DNA from 4 places in the Halobacillus ihumii genome. Region 2 is predicted to be linked to each of the others. Evidence: riboswitches for the same ligand, from Rfam matches in the RefSeq annotation. Region 2 holds a riboswitch; each other region holds the start of a gene.
What was found. A riboswitch is a leader RNA that binds a small molecule or an ion and turns the genes downstream of it on or off. The one in region 2 is predicted to bind S-adenosylmethionine.
Positions count from the first base shown of each region.

Region 1: linked by a shared signal. The riboswitch ahead of sfnG (dimethylsulfone monooxygenase SfnG) and the one ahead of G6R08_RS13855 (phosphoadenylyl-sulfate reductase) in region 2 are both predicted to bind S-adenosylmethionine.
Region 3: linked by a shared signal. The riboswitch ahead of G6R08_RS16135 (sulfite oxidase-like oxidoreductase) and the one ahead of G6R08_RS13855 (phosphoadenylyl-sulfate reductase) in region 2 are both predicted to bind S-adenosylmethionine.
Region 4: linked by a shared signal. The riboswitch ahead of cobA (uroporphyrinogen-III C-methyltransferase) and the one ahead of G6R08_RS13855 (phosphoadenylyl-sulfate reductase) in region 2 are both predicted to bind S-adenosylmethionine.

Region 1 is NZ_CACVAO010000001.1:2,436,050-2,441,115, reverse strand. Features, by position in the region: gene G6R08_RS12185 (formate/nitrite transporter family protein) at 1-795, opposite strand, end outside; gene G6R08_RS21970 (hypothetical protein) at 929-1,105, shown strand; gene G6R08_RS12180 (NADPH-dependent FMN reductase) at 1,143-1,733, opposite strand; gene sfnG (dimethylsulfone monooxygenase SfnG) at 1,730-2,818, opposite strand; SAM riboswitch class I at 3,064-3,160, opposite strand; gene G6R08_RS12170 (DUF4064 domain-containing protein) at 3,323-3,772, opposite strand; gene G6R08_RS12165 (ABC transporter permease) at 3,795-4,751, opposite strand; gene G6R08_RS12160 (ABC transporter ATP-binding protein) at 4,744-5,066, opposite strand, start outside.
Region 2 is NZ_CACVAO010000001.1:2,790,113-2,795,178, reverse strand. Features, by position in the region: gene G6R08_RS13875 (YuzC family spore coat inner layer protein) at 1-93, shown strand, start outside; gene G6R08_RS13870 (dimethylarginine dimethylaminohydrolase family protein) at 199-1,182, shown strand; gene cysC (adenylyl-sulfate kinase) at 1,420-2,016, opposite strand; gene G6R08_RS13860 (inorganic phosphate transporter) at 2,034-3,116, opposite strand; gene G6R08_RS13855 (phosphoadenylyl-sulfate reductase) at 3,113-3,847, opposite strand; SAM riboswitch class I at 4,030-4,134, opposite strand; SAM riboswitch class I at 4,505-4,613, shown strand; gene G6R08_RS13850 (methionine biosynthesis PLP-dependent protein) at 4,683-5,066, shown strand, end outside.
Region 3 is NZ_CACVAO010000001.1:3,248,866-3,253,931, forward strand. Features, by position in the region: gene G6R08_RS16125 (argininosuccinate synthase) at 1-681, shown strand, start outside; gene argH (argininosuccinate lyase) at 674-2,044, shown strand; SAM riboswitch class I at 2,137-2,237, shown strand; gene G6R08_RS16135 (sulfite oxidase-like oxidoreductase) at 2,308-2,973, shown strand; gene G6R08_RS16140 (acetyl-CoA C-acyltransferase) at 2,986-4,155, shown strand; gene G6R08_RS16145 (sodium:solute symporter family transporter) at 4,267-5,066, shown strand, end outside.
Region 4 is NZ_CACVAO010000001.1:447,168-452,233, reverse strand. Features, by position in the region: gene G6R08_RS02405 (aspartyl-phosphate phosphatase Spo0E family protein) at 61-294, opposite strand; tRNA gene G6R08_RS02400 (tRNA-Arg) at 781-862, shown strand; partial or broken gene G6R08_RS02395 (IS110 family RNA-guided transposase) at 1,024-2,309, shown strand; SAM riboswitch class I at 2,953-3,073, shown strand; gene cobA (uroporphyrinogen-III C-methyltransferase) at 3,428-4,204, shown strand; gene G6R08_RS02385 (sirohydrochlorin chelatase) at 4,223-4,981, shown strand; gene G6R08_RS02380 (uroporphyrinogen-III synthase) at 5,054-5,066, shown strand, end outside.

The DNA of each region.
Region 1 (5,066 bases), 350 kb from region 2:
GCCAATTAGGTTGCCAATACTCGCCGGTATAAGATTAAACAGTATATATTGATACCAAGTATATTGATCTGAAGCCAGAACCCCCATACTAAAGTATCCCATATTGGCAGCACTGTGCTGGAAGTTACCTGCAACGAATAAAACTACCGGAAGCATAGTTCCTAGAACTTTACCGGTAAAATCCCGTGCTGCAGTCGTCAAAAAAGCTGCCATGCCGATGAGCCAGTTGGCCAATATCCCTGATATAACCACTTCAAACCAACCTTTCACGCCATGGTCTAAAAACTTCATTTTATGATCCAAATACATCGAAAGCTCTGAATAAAACTCTGGTGCGAGTGAGCCTGACATTTGAATTAATACCGCAACTGAGAAAGCACCAATAATGTTGCCAATATAAGTAGCGGCCCAGAAGCGATAGATACTTTTTTTCATAAGATTGGCTTTATTAAACAAGTAGGATGGCAGGAGAACGTTAATTTCCGTGAACAGCACGGCTCCTGAAATAAATACCATCGCATAACCTGCTGCGAATCCTAATCCAGACAGTAAGTGGTAGATACCCTTTGTTTCCACGCCTACTGCTAATAGGATGGAAAAGACAGCTCCAAAGGTCATAAACGACCCCGCCGTCATAGCCAGTAGAAACTGACCACTAAATGGTTTATTTAAATGATCTCTTCCCTTTTCCCCAAATTCTTCGATAATTTGGGAAGGAATATAGAACTGACGGCTTGGGCGATCAACGGGCCCGCTAGATGTAATATCCTGTTCATGTTTATCTTCATTAGCCATAGATCTCACCCTCCAATTCTTCTGCTATACCCGATTTCCCGAAACGGATAACCTATTTTATCTCCTTGGGTATATTTTTGGGACTAGAAGCGCACATTACTAATTACAATATCCTTATCAAGGAGGGGATCCTGTGCCCAGTAGAGATCAGGCTTGTCTAGCGTGTGATGGTCGGGGACTGCTTATGGACGATGAAGAATGGCATTATACTTGTAAAATTTGTAATGGTGATGGATTTATGCCTCAGGGTACAAACGTAGTTAATCGACAGCCAGCCGATGTAGATGAGACAAACCGTATTTTAGATTAGAAAAAAAGAAGTGCTGGCATGAGTCCAGCACTTCTTTTTAAGTTTGGTGCAGCTTTCGCCTTGGAATCGAAGGCTGTTGAATCTCAAGATCCTTATTTTGAAGGTTATCCGTTAATTGAACAGCTGCCTTACCCAATTGATATAAACGGCCTTTGACATCTTCATCCACCAGTTCCCCTTCACTAAAATGACCATTATGAACATACACTCCGCCTGGTATAACATGGGCACGGAAATAATTAGCAAGCGGATTCAGCTGATGGTCGATCACTAAATAATGGTGATAGCTGCCTCCAGACGCAATAAAACCAATTGCCTTTCCTCTTAACGAATCGTTCGGTATTAAGTCAAAAACGTTTTTCAAAGCCCCTGTCAATGAAGCGCGATAGACAGGCGTTCCAATGATCAGTGCATCAGCTTCAACAATTAAGTCTATGAGTGCTTTTGTATCTCCTTCATATAATGAGGGATCACGTCCATCACATAGCACCGTATCGTATTCACCGAGATGCACAAGCTCTGTTTCAGCATCAGGAAGAGCTTCTTTAGCCGCTTCAATAGCTTGTTTAACGGAAACCCACGTCTTCGAACTCAACGTCACACTTCCCGACAAGCCTAATACCTTCATGCCAGAACTCCTTCAGCTTTAAGCTTTGCTTCCTTCTCTTTCACAAGCGGAATCACTTCTTTTCCAAAGCGCTCAAGATCTTGTTCATAATGAAAGTGTGCGGTAAGAATCAGGTCCACCCCGATCTTCTTCAACTCGATGATTTGATTCGCTACCTGTTCAGCGGTACCAATCAATCCTGTCTTGAAGCCATCATTATATTGCACCAGATCTTCATAGCTGGAATCAGCCCACATGCCTTGCTTATCCTGTGTGGATTGCCCCGCTTCTTGTACAGATTGCTTAAATCCTTCAACAGCGTCCTCATCTGCAGCATGAACGATATCGTTCAACTGTTGATAGGCTTCCTCTTCAGAATCCCTCACAATCGCAAAACCATGTGCAGCGAATTTGACCTCGCGTCCTTCTTGTTGTGCCAGTTCACGTACCTCATCAATTTGCTTTTTAAATCCTTCTAGTGTATTTCCATTCATAAAGTAATAATCTGAGACACGCGCTGCCATCTGTTTAGCTGCTGAAGAATTCCCTCCTTGGAAAATCGGGAGATCGCCTCCTTGAACAGGTTTTGGTTTAGATGGTGCATCATTTATTTTGTAAAAGTCCCCGCTAAACGCAGCTTTTTCTTTTGTCCAGAATTCTCGCAGCACACGGATAAATTCTTCCGAACGGCGGTACCGTTCATCATGCTCTAGCCAAGGTTCACCGAATCCAGTAAATTCTTGTTTAAACCAGCCGCTCACTACATTAACAGCGGCTCTACCCTCGCTGATTTGATCCAGCGTCGACAACATTTTCGCATACACGGCCGGATGCCATAAACCAGGATGAACTGCAGAGATCAGCTGTAAACGATCTGTAACGGCTGCCAGCGCTGAAGCTAATGTAATCGCCTCAAGCTGGTTTTCAGCTCCATAGCTTGCAAAAAACCTCGTCTGTAATAAAGCTAAATCATAGTTCGAATCCTCAGCAATTTGCGCATATCTTTTATTCGCCTCAAAACTCCAATCCGTTTGCTGAGGCAGCTTTGAAACCACTAACCCTCCACTTACATTTGGAACCCAATAAGCAAATTTTAAATTTCCCATAATTAAACCGTCTCCTCTCTTAAAGTAGACGGACACAATACGGCCATGATACATTAATAATAATGGTCGTAGATGTCCGTGTTTCCCTTAGGCGGGAAGGACTTAAATGATCAGCCCGGCAAAAGGTGTTGCAGCACCTTTTGCCTTTTTCATTCAATTAAAATTCAATTAAAAAACCCTTTCCTGCTTCACGAAGCAAGAAAGGGCGTATATAGCAGCGGGCAAATATCCGTACTAACACGACCTTCTTATCTTCGGATGCAATCCACTGAATTTGGCACCATGCAAACGCTGGTTGCCGAGACTTCATAGGGTCAGTCCCTCCGCCTCTCTTGATAAGAAGAAATCGTTATTTAATTGAATGATTAGACCCTATCATAATGTCTATATTATCTCCTGTCAATCCGCTTTTTAAATATTTACATAATTATTTACCATGAGAAATTGCTCTCCTATTCAGGAAGTTCGGCTAAGACCGACTCTCCGCAGTACAGGACCTATGCATTAGTAATTTACAGAAGAGCTCTCCTCTTCCAATGGCTTCTTCTCTTTCCTTGCTAAAGCAACTATTCCGGCAATTAGGAAAGCAAGTCCTCCGAACAATCCAAACCCGATTGTTCCAACAGTTGTAACGACAGCTGTAATGATCAGGATAATGCCGGCTGGTTTCGGCTTCTTATTTCCTTTAAGGAAAACAATAGCTAGGATTCCCAGGATAATCGCCACTAAAGCAGAAATGATGATCAACCAAGTCACAGAAGCTACACCTTCCATAATTTGATCAACAGAGAGTTGAGCTTGTTCGAGGTTGGGATCTGAATCCAACATACTCTGCATTTCTGCTCTCCATCCCTCATTATCCTGTATATTGAGGAAAACAAAGCTCAAAGCAGTAGTAATTCCATAAATAAGCAATCCGATTACTACAAACACGGTTTCTACAATTCTTTTCATATTACTCACACTCCTTTATTGACTAAGCATTCGCGATATCCCTTTTGGAAAAGAAAAACCAGGATAAACCTAGGAACAAAACTAAGTAAACCATCAAGACTGATACGGAAAAAGTTAAGGTTAAGTCTGAAATAATTGGTGTTCCTGTAAAAAATTGATTCAAATTTGTGTTAGCAAACAAAATAAATTTCGCCCATTCTTTATCGCTAAAGAAACCGACAATTGAATTTCCTGTCATCATCAGAAAAATAGCGACTCCTATCGCAAGTGAACTGTTTCTGAAAATAGCAGAAATCATAAATGCAAAAGTTGCCATCATAACCAAATTCACAGAACTTAGCAGGTATTGCGTCAACGTTAATTGGAAGATCGGAGCTTGTTGAATCTCTTCCCCTTTCCAATATAAATAAGGTTCCATAAAGTTTTCAAAGCCAAATAAAACAGAACCTGTCAGGAACGATAGTACATATAAAAATAATAACATGGTCATGGCAAATAGTAGCACAGAAACATATTTCGATGCTAATATTTTCGTACGGGAGATGGGCCTGATAAGCAGTAACTTAATGGAACCCCATTTAAATTCATTCGCAATCATACCCGCTGCCACAATAATCGTCAGAAGACTGATAATGGAAATATTCGCCCTATTGTCCTGAACAAAATTCCAAACATCATACCCGCCCGGCTCCACACTATTTTCGATCCGGTATTCATTCATAGCGATTTGCCTTTCATTCATGGATGCCGCAAACTCCTGTTCCTTAGCTTGTTGACGAAGTTGTTCATTCTCAGCTTGCAATTCCTGTTTCCAATTCCCATCTGTAGATTGTTCATCGTCCATGATAGTTTGATCTACCTTCATAAAAACACCAAACCCAATAATAAAGACCGCTAATACGATATACATCACCCATGTAGCTATCTGGGAATACGTTTTCATCTGTTCATTCTTAACTAACTGGATAAAGTTACTCAATGGTTCCCTCTCCGATCAAATCTAGAAATTTATCTTCCAAGGTAGAACGGTTTACGTTCACGCTGTAGATATTAATATTTTGTTCGACAAGTTTCTGGATGACATTCGGAATTTCCGTTTTCTCGATTGAAAACAGTAACTCATTTTCACCTTGACTTACAGTTCCCTCTAACAGTTGCTGCAGCACCTGAAAGGCTTGATCTATTGGCTCTGCCTCAAGCGCTACTTCTTTTTGCTCTGATTGCTGCAAAGCGTCCTGTACAGACTGAATCGAAACAAGCTCACCATTTTTAATAATACCGATTCGGTCACACA
Region 2 (5,066 bases):
CCTAACTCCGTTACCTTTACCCTGTACGCAGATGCAGATAGCTTTGAGAATTGCTGTACTCTAACGATGAATTTAGTGTGGGGATTATATTGAACAGCCTCGCTTCCGGCGGGGCGCTATACCTCTTTGCTTAAGGATAATCTCCCCTCTTTTCGGAAAAGCTTATACTACCGACTAAAAGGATTAGGAGCTATGGCCATGCACACTTCTCATCGATATTTATCAAGAAAAATAGTAGACGAGCCGTTTCACGATAAGAAACAGCTCAAAGATATGTGGGGAGAAACTTGGGGCGTAGTCAATGATATACAACCCATCAAGAAAATATTGATGCATCGTCCTGGGAAGGAAATACTGAGTCTTCACAATAATGCCCAGCAAATCGAGTATGGAAGCATTTTGGCAAAAAACATAAAAGGAACGCTCCCTCAAAATGGGGAAACGACAGGACTGCCGAATTTAGGGCGCTTGCAAATTCAGCATGACCAGTTAGCTAAAGTGTTAACTCAAGAAGGCATCGAGGTCATTTATCTTGAAGGTGAAACAGAATCATGGCCCGAGCGTACCTTCACAAGAGATTTAGGGATGGTGATTCCAGGAGGAGTGATCCTTCCCCGGCTTGCTCTTTATATCCGCTATGGTGAAACAGTCTACGCTTCTCAGACATTCAGTTGTGCAGGTATGCCCATGCTGGGATGCATTCAGGGAAACGGGTTTGCGGAGGGCGGCAGTTTTACCATGTTAGACAGTACTACAGCCATTATCGGAAGATCAGAACGGGTTAATCAAAGCGGAATTGAACAAGTAAGGCACATTCTTTCTCATCAAAACATTGACCTTCTTAGCGTGGATCTGCCATCGACAATCATCCATCTGGATGAAGCTTTTCTTCTGCTCGACGAGCACACAGCCCTTATAAACCAGGCCCTGCTGCCTTTTTGGTTTCTGGATGAGTTACATAAGCGAAAGCTCAAGTTGTTACACGTTGACCCTCGTGATCCCGCTCTATCCATTAACGTTCTGCCCATAGCTCCTGGAAAAGTAGTCTGTCCGAGTTCTGGAAGTAAGACCAATGAACTCCTAAAGTCATCCGGAATACATGTTATAGAAGTAGATGTCAGCGAGTTTTATAAACTAGGAGGCGGTATTCATTGCCTGACTTTACCGCTTATGAGGAGATAACTTTTTTACAAAGATTAAAAGAACAGGATTAATCTAAGCGGCTGAGACATAACTAAATTTCTTAAGTAAAAAGACGAACGACGTTCTGTTTTAGTGAAGTATATTCGGGTTTTATCCACAAACCATACTTTCTACCTAGTTCGGATTTTGCTTTTGTCCCAACCCCTTAGAAACTCACGAAATAAAGAAGTCACGATTTAATTGGATATCCATTATTAAAAAACTCCCTTCGACAGACTAAATCCAATGTTTCTCTTGTAATAAACGAATAATACGTTCAACTGACATCTCTTCAGATTCCTGATCTGTATGCACGACTAGTTCTCCCGTCAACGGCGGTTCATAGGGGGAATCAAACCCTGTAAAGGATGGGATTCCCCCTTTTCTTACCTTTTTATATAATCCTTTTGGATCGCGTTTCTCACAGTCCTCTATCGGACAGCTTACAAATACTTCAAGGAACTCATCTTCTTCAAATTTATGACGAACTTGGTTACGGTCTGACCGAAAAGGGGAGGTCAATGCTGCGATTACAATCGTCCCGCTATCTACTAAAAGCTTAGCTGCTTCTCCAACCCTTCGGATGTTTTCCTGGCGATCTCTTTCTCCATAACCAAGATCATTGTTTAAACCTTGACGTATATCGTCTTCATCGAGGACATAGGTTTGTACCCCCTGTTTGTAGAGCTTCTGATTAATGAGGTGAGCTATCGTAGACTTTCCAGAACCTGATAGACCAGTAAGCCAAACCACACCACTAAAATGCTGATTTTTACGGTGATAATCTATTTTAGAAATAGACGTAGTATCTTGTCGGATAATGTTAGAATTCATCCCCTACCCTCCTCATACTAAAACTCTTGCTTTAATGAACGAGGCTTTCCTTTTTGAGTCTGTACAGCTGCTTTCCGTCCAAAACCAGTCAGCAGCAGAGTGGCTAGTATGCCGCAAGCAATCATCACAACTGTATAGAAATTTGACCTCAGGAATACCTCTGTTAAACAGTACGCAAGGAGCAAAGAAATGATCGGAGAGGTGATCCAAACTTTCAATATTTGATAAATAATTCTTTTTCTCCAAATCTCTGTCCAGTTCTTTGTTGCCCCTACACCTACAATGGCTGAAGTCGTGACTTGTGTCATCGGAATCGGGATCCCTAATAAGGAAGCACCAACTACCAGTACTCCTGATGTTCCTGATACCATAACACCGTCTGTTAAGGTTAAGGTAGAAATGCGCTTACCATTCGTTTCAAGCACTCTGCCTCCTAATAAAATACTTCCAAGGGCTATAAACACTCCTCCAGCCAGCAGCCCCATTTCCTTAGGTAAAACACCCGCTCCAACTAGGGGACCAATTGCATTCGCTACGTTGTTCATTCCAGCAGCAAATGCTTCTATGAAACCAGTAATAATGAGCAAGATCGAAATCCATTTGGAAATTTGTCTATTCGCTGAATGCTTGCGCTTTTTCCTCCAGTAGTTCCCAAATAATCCAAAACAAAATGTCAGTGCAAAGGCAACAACAGGCACGATAACCCAAAAGGTAACGACGTGGATCAGATTTTCAAGGTAGAGTTGTTGTAATGAGATCCCTACCCCGACGATGGCTCCAACTGTTACTTCACTTGTTGAGAGCGGAATGCCAATCATGTTTGTGAAAAATAGTGTAATGGCCGATACAGACAAGATAATGACAGCCGCCTGAACAGTAAGCAGTTCAGAAGCGATCAGTCCCTTTCCTATCGTTTCCACTACTTCTCCACCCCACAACGCACCAAGTAAACCTCCTACGCCGCTTAGGATAAGAGCTGTTCGTTTCTTTTTGATAACTTGAGCCCCATAAGCAATCCCCATCGTTGCAGCCGAACCACTCGCTCCAACATTAAACGCGAAAAAACAGGAGACGGCCAGCCCTATTATGATCAGTGTCATGAACGAGAGTCCTTAGGAGGCCCTGTGTGGAGACCACATTCCGTCTTTTCGAATCCCTTCCATCTGGAGGAACGATCGTTAGGGTCATCTGAGGGAGCCGTACAAGGTATACAGCCAATACTTGCGTATCCCTGATCATGTAGCTCATTGTATGGAAGATTATTTGCACGGATATGCTCCCACACATCTTCCCAGGTCCAGTGAATAAGAGGACATACCTTGATCGAACGGAATCGATCATCTCTATTCACAAAATTGGTCTCACTTCTGCTGGCAGATTGCTCGCGTCTTAACCCGGAAACCCAGGCCGTCGCCCCGTTTAACGCTTCTTCAAGCGGCTTTATCTTTCTGATATAACAACATTGATCAGGATTTCGATTCCACAACTCATCGCCATGCTTACTTGCCTGTTCCTTCAAGGTTAAATCTGGCTTTTTCATCGTAATCTGCAATTCTGGAAATCTTTCTTTTATTTGATTAATAAGATCGTATGTCTCCTGAAAATGGACATCCGTATCCAGGAATACAATCGCTGCATCTTTCTTTACCTGAGAAATCAGATCAATCAATACAATTCCTTCTGCTCCAAAGCTGCACGCATAAACGATATCATCATACGAACGATAAGCCCATTTCAGCACTTGTAATGCTTCTTGTTTATGATCTGCTGTAATTTGATCTGGGAAAGGATTTTCAAATATAGAGTCATAGGTTAACACGTTATTGTTCATAGTTTAGTCCTCCTTAATAGATAACGTTACTATTTGTCAAAAGCAAAGAAAAAAGGCAGCACTGCCCACTCCAGCAAGCAGCACCGCCTCTAGTTGTCTAGTCAGCAGCAACATGATTCAATTAAAAAAATCCTCTTCTTAAACAGCAATAAGAAGAGGGTTTCAGTTACGAATTACGTCTCTTCTTATCTATCAAGCCAATAGCTTGTTGGAGTTAGCACAGTACTATGACTAGTCTGTTGCCGGGGTTTCGTCGGGCCAAGTCCCTCCACCCCTCTGGATAAGAATTTGATTTAATTTTGTTACAGGAAAATATACAACAAGTATTGTCTTCTGTCAAAGGGATTTTTCTAAAATTTGTTACTTGTGAAGTCTTAAAACCCTTTATTCATAGTGATTTAGTTGGGAATGATAAAATTTAAATTTTTTTGAAAATTACTCTTGATTCCTTGTTTTATTTCGTGTAATGTAAGTCGCAACATCATGAAATGAATAACCAACTTTTGGAATATGATTTAAATTCTTGTACTAGATCATTAGTAGAAATCATAAACTACGTTTAGACGAATTCCGCAACAATGCATAAATTTTTTCTTGAACTCAATAGTCTATTGATGTAAAGTAATGTATTAAAAATACCAAAAAATTACATAAAGATTCTTATCTAGAGAGGTGTAGGGACTGGCCCGATGAAGCCTCAGCAACCACTGGTATAACCAGACTGGTGCTAAATCCAGCAAGTTATTTAAAACTTGGAAGATAAGGAGAAGCATGAAATATTTTAAAGCCTTCTTCTTACAGAAGGCTTTTTTATTTTTTTAAAAGGAGAATGATCATGTCTACTACCTCACGTACGGAAACGAAGCTTGTTCATACAGGTAAGAACAATGAGGATGCTACAGGAACCATTAATGCACCTGTCTATTTCTCAACTGCCTATCAGCACCCTGGCATCGGCGAATCAACCGGCTTTGACTACTCAAGAACAGGTAATCCAACCAGAGCCATACTCGAACGTTCCATTGCCGAAATCGAACACGGAGAAATGGGATTCGCATTCAGTTCAGGAATGGCAGCGATCCAAACTGCACTTTCTTTATTCGCCCATCAAGATGAAATCCTTGTGTCAGAAGACCTTTATGGCGGTAGTTATCGTTTATTCGAGCATCTTTCCTCTCAATATGGTTTGACATTTCACTATTGTAACAGCCAGCATCTA
Region 3 (5,066 bases), 460 kb from region 2:
GCTGGAGTGTTGGAGGATCCGTGGGCCGAAGCTCCTGAGGCCGCGTATGCATGGACAAATCCTGTTGAGAAAACACCAGATTCACCAGATGTAATAGATATCGAGTTTAATAGCGGCATTCCTGTTGCCATAAATGGCCAGCCAATGGACATTGTTCCCCTTATCGAAAAATTAAATGATTTAGGCGGACTGCACGGCGTCGGACGTATTGATCATACCGAAAACCGTCTCGTCGGTATTAAATCGAGAGAAGTATATGAGAATCCAGGTGCGATGATCTTAATTAACGCACACAAAGAACTAGAATTCCTGACGTTAACGCGTGAAGTATCACAGTATAAAGCAACGGTTGATCAGCAAATGGCTAAAATGATTTACGATGGTCTATGGTATTCACCTTTACAGCCTGCTCTGCAAGCGTTTGTGGACGAAACTCAGAAAACAGTTACGGGTACGGTGAAAGTGAAGCTGTTTAAAGGTCACCATACTGTTATCGGCAAGAAATCACCGCTCAGTCTTTATAATGATGAACTATCCACGTATTCGAAGCATGATGCGTTTGATCACGATGCGGCAGTTGGTTTCATTAAATTGTGGGGACTGCCAACTAAAGTTCATGCAGATGTGCATAAAGGTGAGGAGAAAAATGCTTCACAACAGCCGGTGAGTGTGTATGAGTAAACTTTGGGGAGGACGTTTTACGAAGCCAACGAACAAACTGGTCGAAGAGTACACCTCTTCGATCGGCTTTGACGTTAAACTAGCTTTACACGATATTCAGGGAAGTTTAGCTCATGTGGAGATGCTAGGGGATTGCCAAATTATTTCACAAGAGGAAGTCTCCCAAATCAAAGAGGGCTTACAGGTCATTAAGAAAAAAATAGAAAACGAAGAAGTGGAGTTTTCGGTTGAACAAGAAGATATTCATATGAACATCGAAAAGCTGCTGATTGAAGAGATTGGCCCTGTGGGTGGTAAGCTCCATACCGGGAGAAGCCGAAATGATCAAGTGGCGACAGATATGCATTTATATTTGAAAGAAAAGACACATCATTTAATACAGTTGGTCGAAGCGGTCCAGGAAGCACTTGTTCATCAGGCGGACGCTCATGTAGAAACGATCCTCCCGGGATATACACACTTGCAAAGAGCCCAGCCCGTTTCGTTTGCTCATCATTTGCTGGCGTATTTTTGGATGTTTGAGAGGGATAAAGAGCGTCTTAAGGATAGTGTGAAGCGGATTAACTGGTCCCCGCTGGGTGCAGCAGCGCTTGCTGGAACGCCTTATCCAGTCGACCGTCAGATGACGGCTGAGAAACTCGGATTTGATCACGTTTATCCAAACTCATTGGACGCCGTCAGTGATCGGGATTTTATTCTGGAGTTTTTGTCAATATCATCCATTTTAATCACCCATATATCAAGACTTTCGGAAGAGCTGATTCTGTGGAGCAGTCAGGAGTTTAATTTCATTGAGCTTGATGATGCGTTTTGTACGGGGTCAAGTATTATGCCGCAGAAGAAGAACCCGGATGTGCCTGAATTGCTTCGTGGTAAAACGGGGCGGATTTATGGTAATTTGATGGGATTGCTGACCCTTCTGAAGGGGCTGCCGCTTGCGTACAATAAGGATATGCAGGAGGACAAGGAAGGCATGTTTGATACGGTGGAGACGTTGGATGGTGCGCTTTCTCTGCTTGCTCCGATGCTTGCTTCGATGGAAGTTAAGAATGCTAATATGCGTCAGGCGGTGAACGAGGATTATTCTAATGCGACGGATATCGCTGATTATTTAGCCGTGAAGGGAATGCCGTTTCGTCAGGCGCATGAGGTGATCGGCAAAATTGTGCTGTATGCGATTCAGGAGCAAAAGTTTTTGCTTGATTTGACACTTGATGAGTATAAAGGATTTTCTGAGCTGTTTGAAGAGGATATCTTTGAAAAATTAGCGCCTGAACAAGTTGTGGCTGCTCGAAATAGTGAAGGCGGCACTGGATTTGAACAAGTGGCACAGCAGCTTGAGTTAGCTAAGCAGCATGTGTAGGAAGGCAGCGCTTTTCATGTAATTTTCTAAATATTATTGACTTTCGTACAGTTTATTTGTAACATGGCAAGTAACTTAATTACGTTTACTTACTCTTATCTAGAGCAGGCTGAGGGATTTGGCCCTTTGACGCCCGGCAACCGGTCTATAGACACGGTGCTACTTCCAACGGACATAGTCCGGAAGATGAGAGGTCGAAGCAAATCTTCAGCCTCTTTCATTTTGAAAGAGGCTTTTTATTATTCATAAAGCGGGTGATTGAGATGAATAAGGCGGAACGATTGAAGCGGTCAAAGGACCCACAGGTTACCGAGCGGTTTGGCGGGCGGCTGCCGCCGGGTCAAGTGTTAACAGAGAAATTTCCGATCTTAACAGTTGGTGAAGTTCCGTCCTATGACCTAGAAGAGTGGGATTTTCAGATCGCCGGGGCTGGTGATGAAACGCTTCGTTTTTCATATCAGGATTTAATGGAGCTGCCACAGTCGAAAGTTGTTTGTGATATTCACTGTGTGACGAGATGGTCAAAGTTCGATAGTGAATTTGAAGGAGTCCTGCTAAAAGATTTACTGGATGGGTTAGAGATTCCTAAAGACAATCAGTACGTGATGGTGAGTGGGGATTATGATTATACAGCTAATATCGACCTTCAAGATTTGTTAGCGGACGATGTGATCCTGGCTCATTCTTATAATGGCAAGCCGCTGACTGAAAAGCATGGCTATCCATTCCGGCTCGTCATCCCGCATTTGTACTTTTGGAAAAGCGTCAAGTGGATCAGAGGTTTTGAGTTTAAGGGATCAGATACGCCGGGTTTTTGGGAACAAAATGGGTTTCATAACGAGGGGGATCCGTTTAAAGAACAGCGCTTTACTGATGAGAGTGAAGTTATGGAAAAGGGTAAATGGAAAGAAAAGGATTTTGATTACTAAGGAGGTTGGACAATGAGTGTTGTCATTTTAGATGGTGTCCGTACACCATTTGGCAAATGGAAAGGCGGATTATCCAAATTAGGAGCGAAGGATCTTGGGGTTCAAGCGACTAAGGCGCTGGCGGAGCGTGTGCCGGAGGCCTTGAATGCGGATGGAGTTATTTTGGCACAAGTTATCCAGGCGGGACAAGGACAGAATCCTGCCAGGTCAGTTGCAGCAGGAGCTGGTATTCCATGGTCGGTGCCGGCCATTACGATTAATAATGTATGTTTGGCAGGGGTTGCATCGGTGGCGGATGCGGCTAGACGTATTAAGCTTGAGGAAGGGGAGTTATACCTTATCGGCGGATTTGATTCCATGACCAATGCTCCTCATGTGGCGGCCATTCGTAACGGGCTGACTACAGGTCCTGTTGAGTTCACAGACACATTAATTAACGATGGTCTTTGGTGTTCTTTGACGGATTCTTCCATGGGCGAGCTGACAGATCTTCAAAACGAAGACCGCCAGATTACCAGGGCACAACAAGATCAATTTGCTTTGCAGTCGCAATTAAAGGCAGCCCGGGCGCAGGAAGAAGGCTGGTTAAATGATGAGATTGTACCTGTTCAGGCTGGCAGCAAACAGGTTGTAAGTGATGAAGGAATCAGGCCGCAGTCTACCTTTGAAAAATTAAGCAAGCTGCCTCCTGCCTTTAGAGAAGGCGGCACGATTACGGCAGGAAACGCTTCACAAATGACTGATGGCGCCAGTGTCGGCGTGGTTGCCTCCGAGAGCTATGCAGAAAAGATCGGGAGGACTCCTCTAGCCAGGGTGATTGGCTGGTCAGAAACAGCCGGACCTGATTCAAGTTTACATACGAAACCGGCAGACGCGATTGCACAACTTTTCAAACGGTATCAGGTAACAAAAGAAGATATTGATTTATTTGAGATTAATGAAGCTTTTGCCAGTGTGGCGCTCGCAAGCATTGATGAACTAGGATTAGACTCAGGAAAAGTAAATGTGAATGGCGGAGCGATTGCGATCGGTCATCCGCTGGGCGGCACAGGGTTTCGGTTAGTGCTTACACTGATTCATGAGTTAAAACGCCGTGGCGGCGGACGAGGAATTGCATCACTATGCGGAGGTGGAGGGCAAGGCTTCGCAATTCTCGTGGAAGTACCAAAAGATTGGTCATAAAGGGAGGAGAAATTTATGTTTGTTACTTATGGAATAGGAATCGTAGTATTCTGGGCGGCAGGATTAGCTTTATGGCAGGGGATGTATAAGCCATCCAAAGGAGGGAAGTAAATGGAATCCTTATCACAAGGAACGATTTGGTTTATCGGCGTTTTGTTGTTTGTTTACTTTTTATTTGTTACGTGGATTGGCCGAAAAGGCTCGAAATACAGTAAGACGATGAGCGGTTTTGCAACGGCTCGAGGAAAAGTGAATCCATGGATCGTTGGCGCCAGTTTCGCGACAACTTATGCAAGTGCAAACTTATTTATCGGAGTGCCGGGCCTTGCTTATGAATACGGTACGGCTGTGCTTTGGTACACGCTTGGGTGCTTTGGGGTTTCATGGTTAGGGTTATTGTTTTTTGCCAAAACCTTCTTTCGATATGGTAAAAAATTCGGAGGGGTTTCAACATTGCCTGAATGGTTAGGCCGAAAATACAACAGTAAGACGCTTCAGGTGATCGTTGGTTTGCTTATCTTATTTAATGTGTACTATATTGTAGGGCAAAATGTCGGGCTGGCGACGATCTTTGAAACTGTTCTTGGCATTCCCTATATGTGGGGAGTGATTATCGGGGTAGCGATTACCGTTGTGTATATTGGCTTAGGCGGTGCCTTTGCGCAAATTATTACTGATGGCATCCAGGGGATTTTTATGGCGTTTACATCTGTACTCATTTTATTTTCCCTCTTATGGACAATCGGGGGCGGATTCGGTGTCTTCGGAGAGCTCTCCAGCCGTTTGGCTGGAATCGATCCCAATCTTGTTGCACCTATTTCGTCTACAGGGCCTTACAATAGTGTTCTTGCTATTTTGGCTGTGCAGTTTCTATTATTCAGCTTCGTATTAATGCCGCATCTGTTAAATAA
Region 4 (5,066 bases), 2.3 Mb from region 2:
CATCCTCTGTCATTATGAGAATTACAAGTTAAGGAATAATCACCTTAAATGATTATTATTTTACTTTTCCTCATTTTGCGTCGTACGTTCCAACTCATTTAAAAGTTTATCCAGCGATTGGGAAATAGTAATTAATTGCGGGTCATTCGGGTTATTTTCATACGTTTTATACATTTTCACTCTCAGGACTTCTATTCTTTCTTTTAAATCTTCGATTCTAGACTCCCTCTCCACTTTAGATGCATCTGTAAGATATAAGTGGAGAAGTTCACTGATCAAAACAACTGCAGGCAAAACATAATTATCCTCAAGATAGTAAATTAGTTTCCTTCCCTTGATGCTTCATATTCAGTAATAACCTCAGTCCACCTGTAATTATTCCACAGATATTGTACTAGACCTAATAAGGTTAAATGCCGAATAGCTATTAAAAAGGGAACTTAATAACAAGAAGATATCTCAATTTAGTTTCAGTCCTACTTCTTCCGCAACTACTACTCCCATTACGGTAATACCCTCCATACGTTCCAATGAACCCTTTTCGAAAATCTATGAAATTGTAATTTTTATATTTATCTAACATTCTTTTGTGTAGGCAGAGCAGTAATGTTTGTTGTGGAATTAGATATTACCCATGATGAATGCTGAGAAATCAAAAACATGATTATATAAATACTGAGTTTGGGGCAGAATTGGGGCAGAATTTAATTGTTTCTGCCCCAATTACGTTAATTTCTATTGGAATCAATCCCGGGAACCCTTGATTTAACAGGGATTTAAGCGTTTAGATGCTACCTAATTAGGGTGCCTACAACAGCCTTCTAAGCTGTGGGTCGCAGGTTCGAATCCTGCCTGGGACGCTAATCAAAAAAGCTTAATCACTTTTGAATAAGGAGCATTCCTGTAAGGAAGAAATTTGAGGGAAAATCGAGGTAGGATCCAGATGCATAAAAAAAGTCCCCTTGGTACGATAGAGAGTGTCATGCATGACCTCGAATTAAGTACCAAAAGGAGACTTCTACTATGGATTTTACACAAAATGAGCGCCTTGCGCAAATCAATGAACAGACGTTAATTATCGATGTCGATGTGGCGAAGCACAAACACGTCGCTCGCGCAATTGATGATCGAGGAAGAGACTTATCCAAACGACTCATCTTCTCCAATACGATGCAAGGATTCAATGATTTACTGAAGTGGACGGCAGGTTTAGCTGAAGAAACCGGACGCCCTAAACTTCTGATCGGGATGGAACCTACAGGTCATTATTGGCTTAACTTAGCCTACTACTTAAAAGCTCAGGGTGAGAAACCCGTTGTCGTCAATCCGATGAAGGTAAAACGCTCCAAAGAACTCGATGATGATTCCCCCACCAAGAATGATACAAAGGATGCGAAAGTCATCGCTCAGGTCGTGCGTAATGGTCGGTATCACGCACCGATTTTACCGGAGGATGTGTACGCCGAGTTACGGGAAGGAATCAAACTTTATGACATGATCCAAGAGGATCTTTCTTCGATCAAAGCTCAGATGCATAATACGCTGGATCGATATTTTCCGGAATTCATAACGGTATTTAAGGACTGGACTGGGAAGGCTGCGTTACACCTCTTGGAACATGGCTATCTTCCTGAGGATATTGATCAAAAAACGGAAGAATAACTTCTTAGGAAAGTCAAAAAGTCAGCTAAACGAGCGATTGGATTAAAGCGCATGCGTCAGCTGAAGCAAGTGCTTCATCCAGTGTAGGCTTGACCGTGGGGCTACGCATGGCCCGTCAAGAATTTCGTTATCTCGTCGATCAATATCAAGCGTTAAAAGAACGCCTCGAAGCTATTGAAACTCAACTTGAAAACCTGGTTCTTCACGTGCCTGGATCTGATCGTATGATCGCGATGAAAGGCATTAGTGCCATGACAGTAGCCGGTTTTTTCGCTGAAGTTGGTGATCTTTCTAACTACAGAGATCCACGCCAAATTATCAAATTAGCGGGACTCAATTTAAAAATGAATCAATCCGGTCTGTTTAAAGGGAAGACGACCATTACGAAACGGGGACGTAGAAGGTTACGGTCCATTTTGTATCAAGTCGCTCGACCGTTGTCTTTTCATAACGAAGGATTCAAAACCTTACATACATATTATAAGAATCGTTCCAAGAACCCACTGACAGGAAAACAGTCGTTTATTGCCCTAAGTCGTAAGCTCATCAAGATATTCTTTGTGATTGGAACACGAAAGTGTTCTTTTAGTGAAGAACGCATGATTCGAGATATTCCTCAGTTACCAAGTGTACAGGAAGTCGCTTAAGTCGGAAGAACTTTAGTTTTTGTCTTTTTCTTAATGATTTCACAATTGAAGCACGGAGAAGCCGGTCGTTATTTTAACCATAAGGGCTTAGACCCACTTAAGGAGCATTTCCGGCATCCACACATGGTCAGGTCAAACGAAGGAATTTGCGCGCGATGACGCCGAGAGAAATCGGAGGGTCCACCACCATGTCTAACGTGGAGATCTAAAGTGCGATTATAAGTAATAACCTAATTACTGGAAAGTAATCGCCCCAGTCTATTCAAACGCAATCCTCACTACCAAATTTAATAAACATTGGGTAAACCTGACACAAAACTTAGCTATGGATTCAATAGAGTATTAAGAAAATGGAAGGAAAACAGAGTAATTCTAAAAAAACTTTAAATTATAGAGGGAGGTTAAGCTTTTTATTTTATCTTTAGTCTCGATTATCCAGTTAGTTTATCTATCGCTGATTCTTTCACTAACGTTTAGGATGACGTTAACTCAACAGTTGATATTAGGGTGGAAGTGGCATATTGGAAGATCCAGTTCTTTAGAACAGAAAATAATAAATGTTATTAATTTTCCCATAGTCTATTGACATTTTTTCAAAACGTGGATAGTATATATACCAATAATTCAATAACAAATTTTCACATTCTTATCGTGAGAGGTGGAGGGACTGGCCCTTTGAAGCCTCGGCAACGGATCTGGTGATTTATCATCAGAAAACTGTGCCAATTCCAGCAGGTGCTTTTTATGCATTTGAAAGATAAGAAGATGGGTAGTTAAATGTATGTGTTAAAGCCTCTCTTCTTATTGTTGATAAAGAAGAGAGGTTTTTTAGTGTGAAAAAGCTAAAAGTTAGGTGGGGTGTAAAAGGAAAGAGTTGAAATCCAGGGGAGCGAATCCAAGGCTATGAGAAGAGGTGCGGGATCATATCCAACTAATTACCTGGGATTACCATGAATTAAATGCTCAAGATACCCAGTTTGACTGAATATGAATTCTATTGTTATAAAGCCAAACCTGACGGCTGTTCGTTACAGGAATATCGAGTTACATTTTAAGAGATATGACCGTCAGTCAGTTAGAATGTGGCTGAAACTCGAACAAGGAAAGAGGTGGGACTCATGAATAAAGTTTATATCGTTGGTGCTGGGCCGGGTGATCCTGAATTAATTACAGTGAAAGGCTTGAAGAGCATTCAACAAGCAGATGTCATTTTATATGACCGGTTGAGTAACCCGGACTTACTGGATGAAGCGAGGGATGAAGCCCAACTGATTTACTGCGGTAAACGTCCTGATCATCATTCGTTAGACCAAGCTGCCATTAACGAACTTCTTTGTAGCTATGCTCAACAGGGTAAATCAGTGACGCGTTTAAAGGGCGGAGATCCATTTGTTTTTGGAAGAGGTGGAGAGGAAGCGGAAGTGCTAGCAAAAAATAGGATTCCTTATGAAATCGTTCCTGGAATTTCCTCCGGGGTAGCGGCACCGGCTTATGCAGGTATTCCAGTTACCCATCGTAATTATAGCTCGTCCGTAGCCTTTCTGTCAGGGGTGAGCAAACTAGGCTGTGATCAGGAAGAATATTGGGAGCACGTTGTGAAAAGTATGGACACTTTGTGTATTTTTATGGGTGTCAAAAAGCTGCCCGAAATTTGTGAAAGGCTAATTCGTCATGGTCGTGCTCCTGAAACACCGATAGCTTTGGTGGAGTGGGGTACTACGGAACATCAGCGCACTGTTACAGGCAGCCTTAAGAATATTGTGGGAAGAGCTAGTGAACTCATGAATCCTTCGATGATTATTGTGGGAGAGGTCGTGAAGCTTCGAGATCAGCTGCAATGGTTTGAACAGCTAAATGATGAGGCGGAACTACCTATTCCCTCAATTGTGGGATAAAAGGAAGGAGCCATTTGCATGGAAGCTGTTTTATATGTAAGTCATGGGAGCCGAGTCGAGAAGGCACGTAAAGAAGCTGTTTCCTTTATCGAAGCCGTTCAAAACAGGATGATAGATGATGTACCTCTTCAGGAAACATGCTTCTTAGAACTTGCAGAACCCGATATGGTTCAAGGAATTAAGAACCTCATCAAACTTGGTGCCACGAAGATTGTTGTTATCCCTGTCTTATTGTTGAGTGCTGGCCATTACTACAAGGATATACCGAAAAAGATTGATCAAGCGAAACTTCGTTATCCCCACGTTGAGTTTGTGTACGGTAAAACGATAGGAGTTCAGGATCGAGTGATAGATGTACTGGTTCAGCGAATACGCGAAACACAGGTGGTTCCTCATGTTGATGCTAATATCCTGTTGGTTGGAAGAGGAAGTCCTCATCAGGAGACGAAAGATTCGATCGAAGAAATCGCTTGGAAATTAAAGAGGAAAATGAATGTAGCTCATGTTTCAGTCAGTTATTTAGCTGCCTGTTCACCATCATTTGAAGAAGGACTGCAAACATCGTTAAGAATAGGATGGTCCCAAACTTTCGTTGTTCCTTATCTTTGGTTTACGGGAGTGCTTATGCATTCCATGCAAGAAAAAATTAATGAGATGGAGCAGACAGATCGACAACAGGTATTGCTGTGTCAATACCTTGGCAGCCATAGGGCAATGGTGGACGCTTTGACTGATCGCGTTTATGAAGCCTTTCATCAAAGCAGCTTGAGCAAATAAAGTAGGATACAAAGAACTGAATGTATCAATCATCACTGCCAAACGAAGCTCTCGCGAAAGGGAAGGATTTTTATGAATGGGTTAA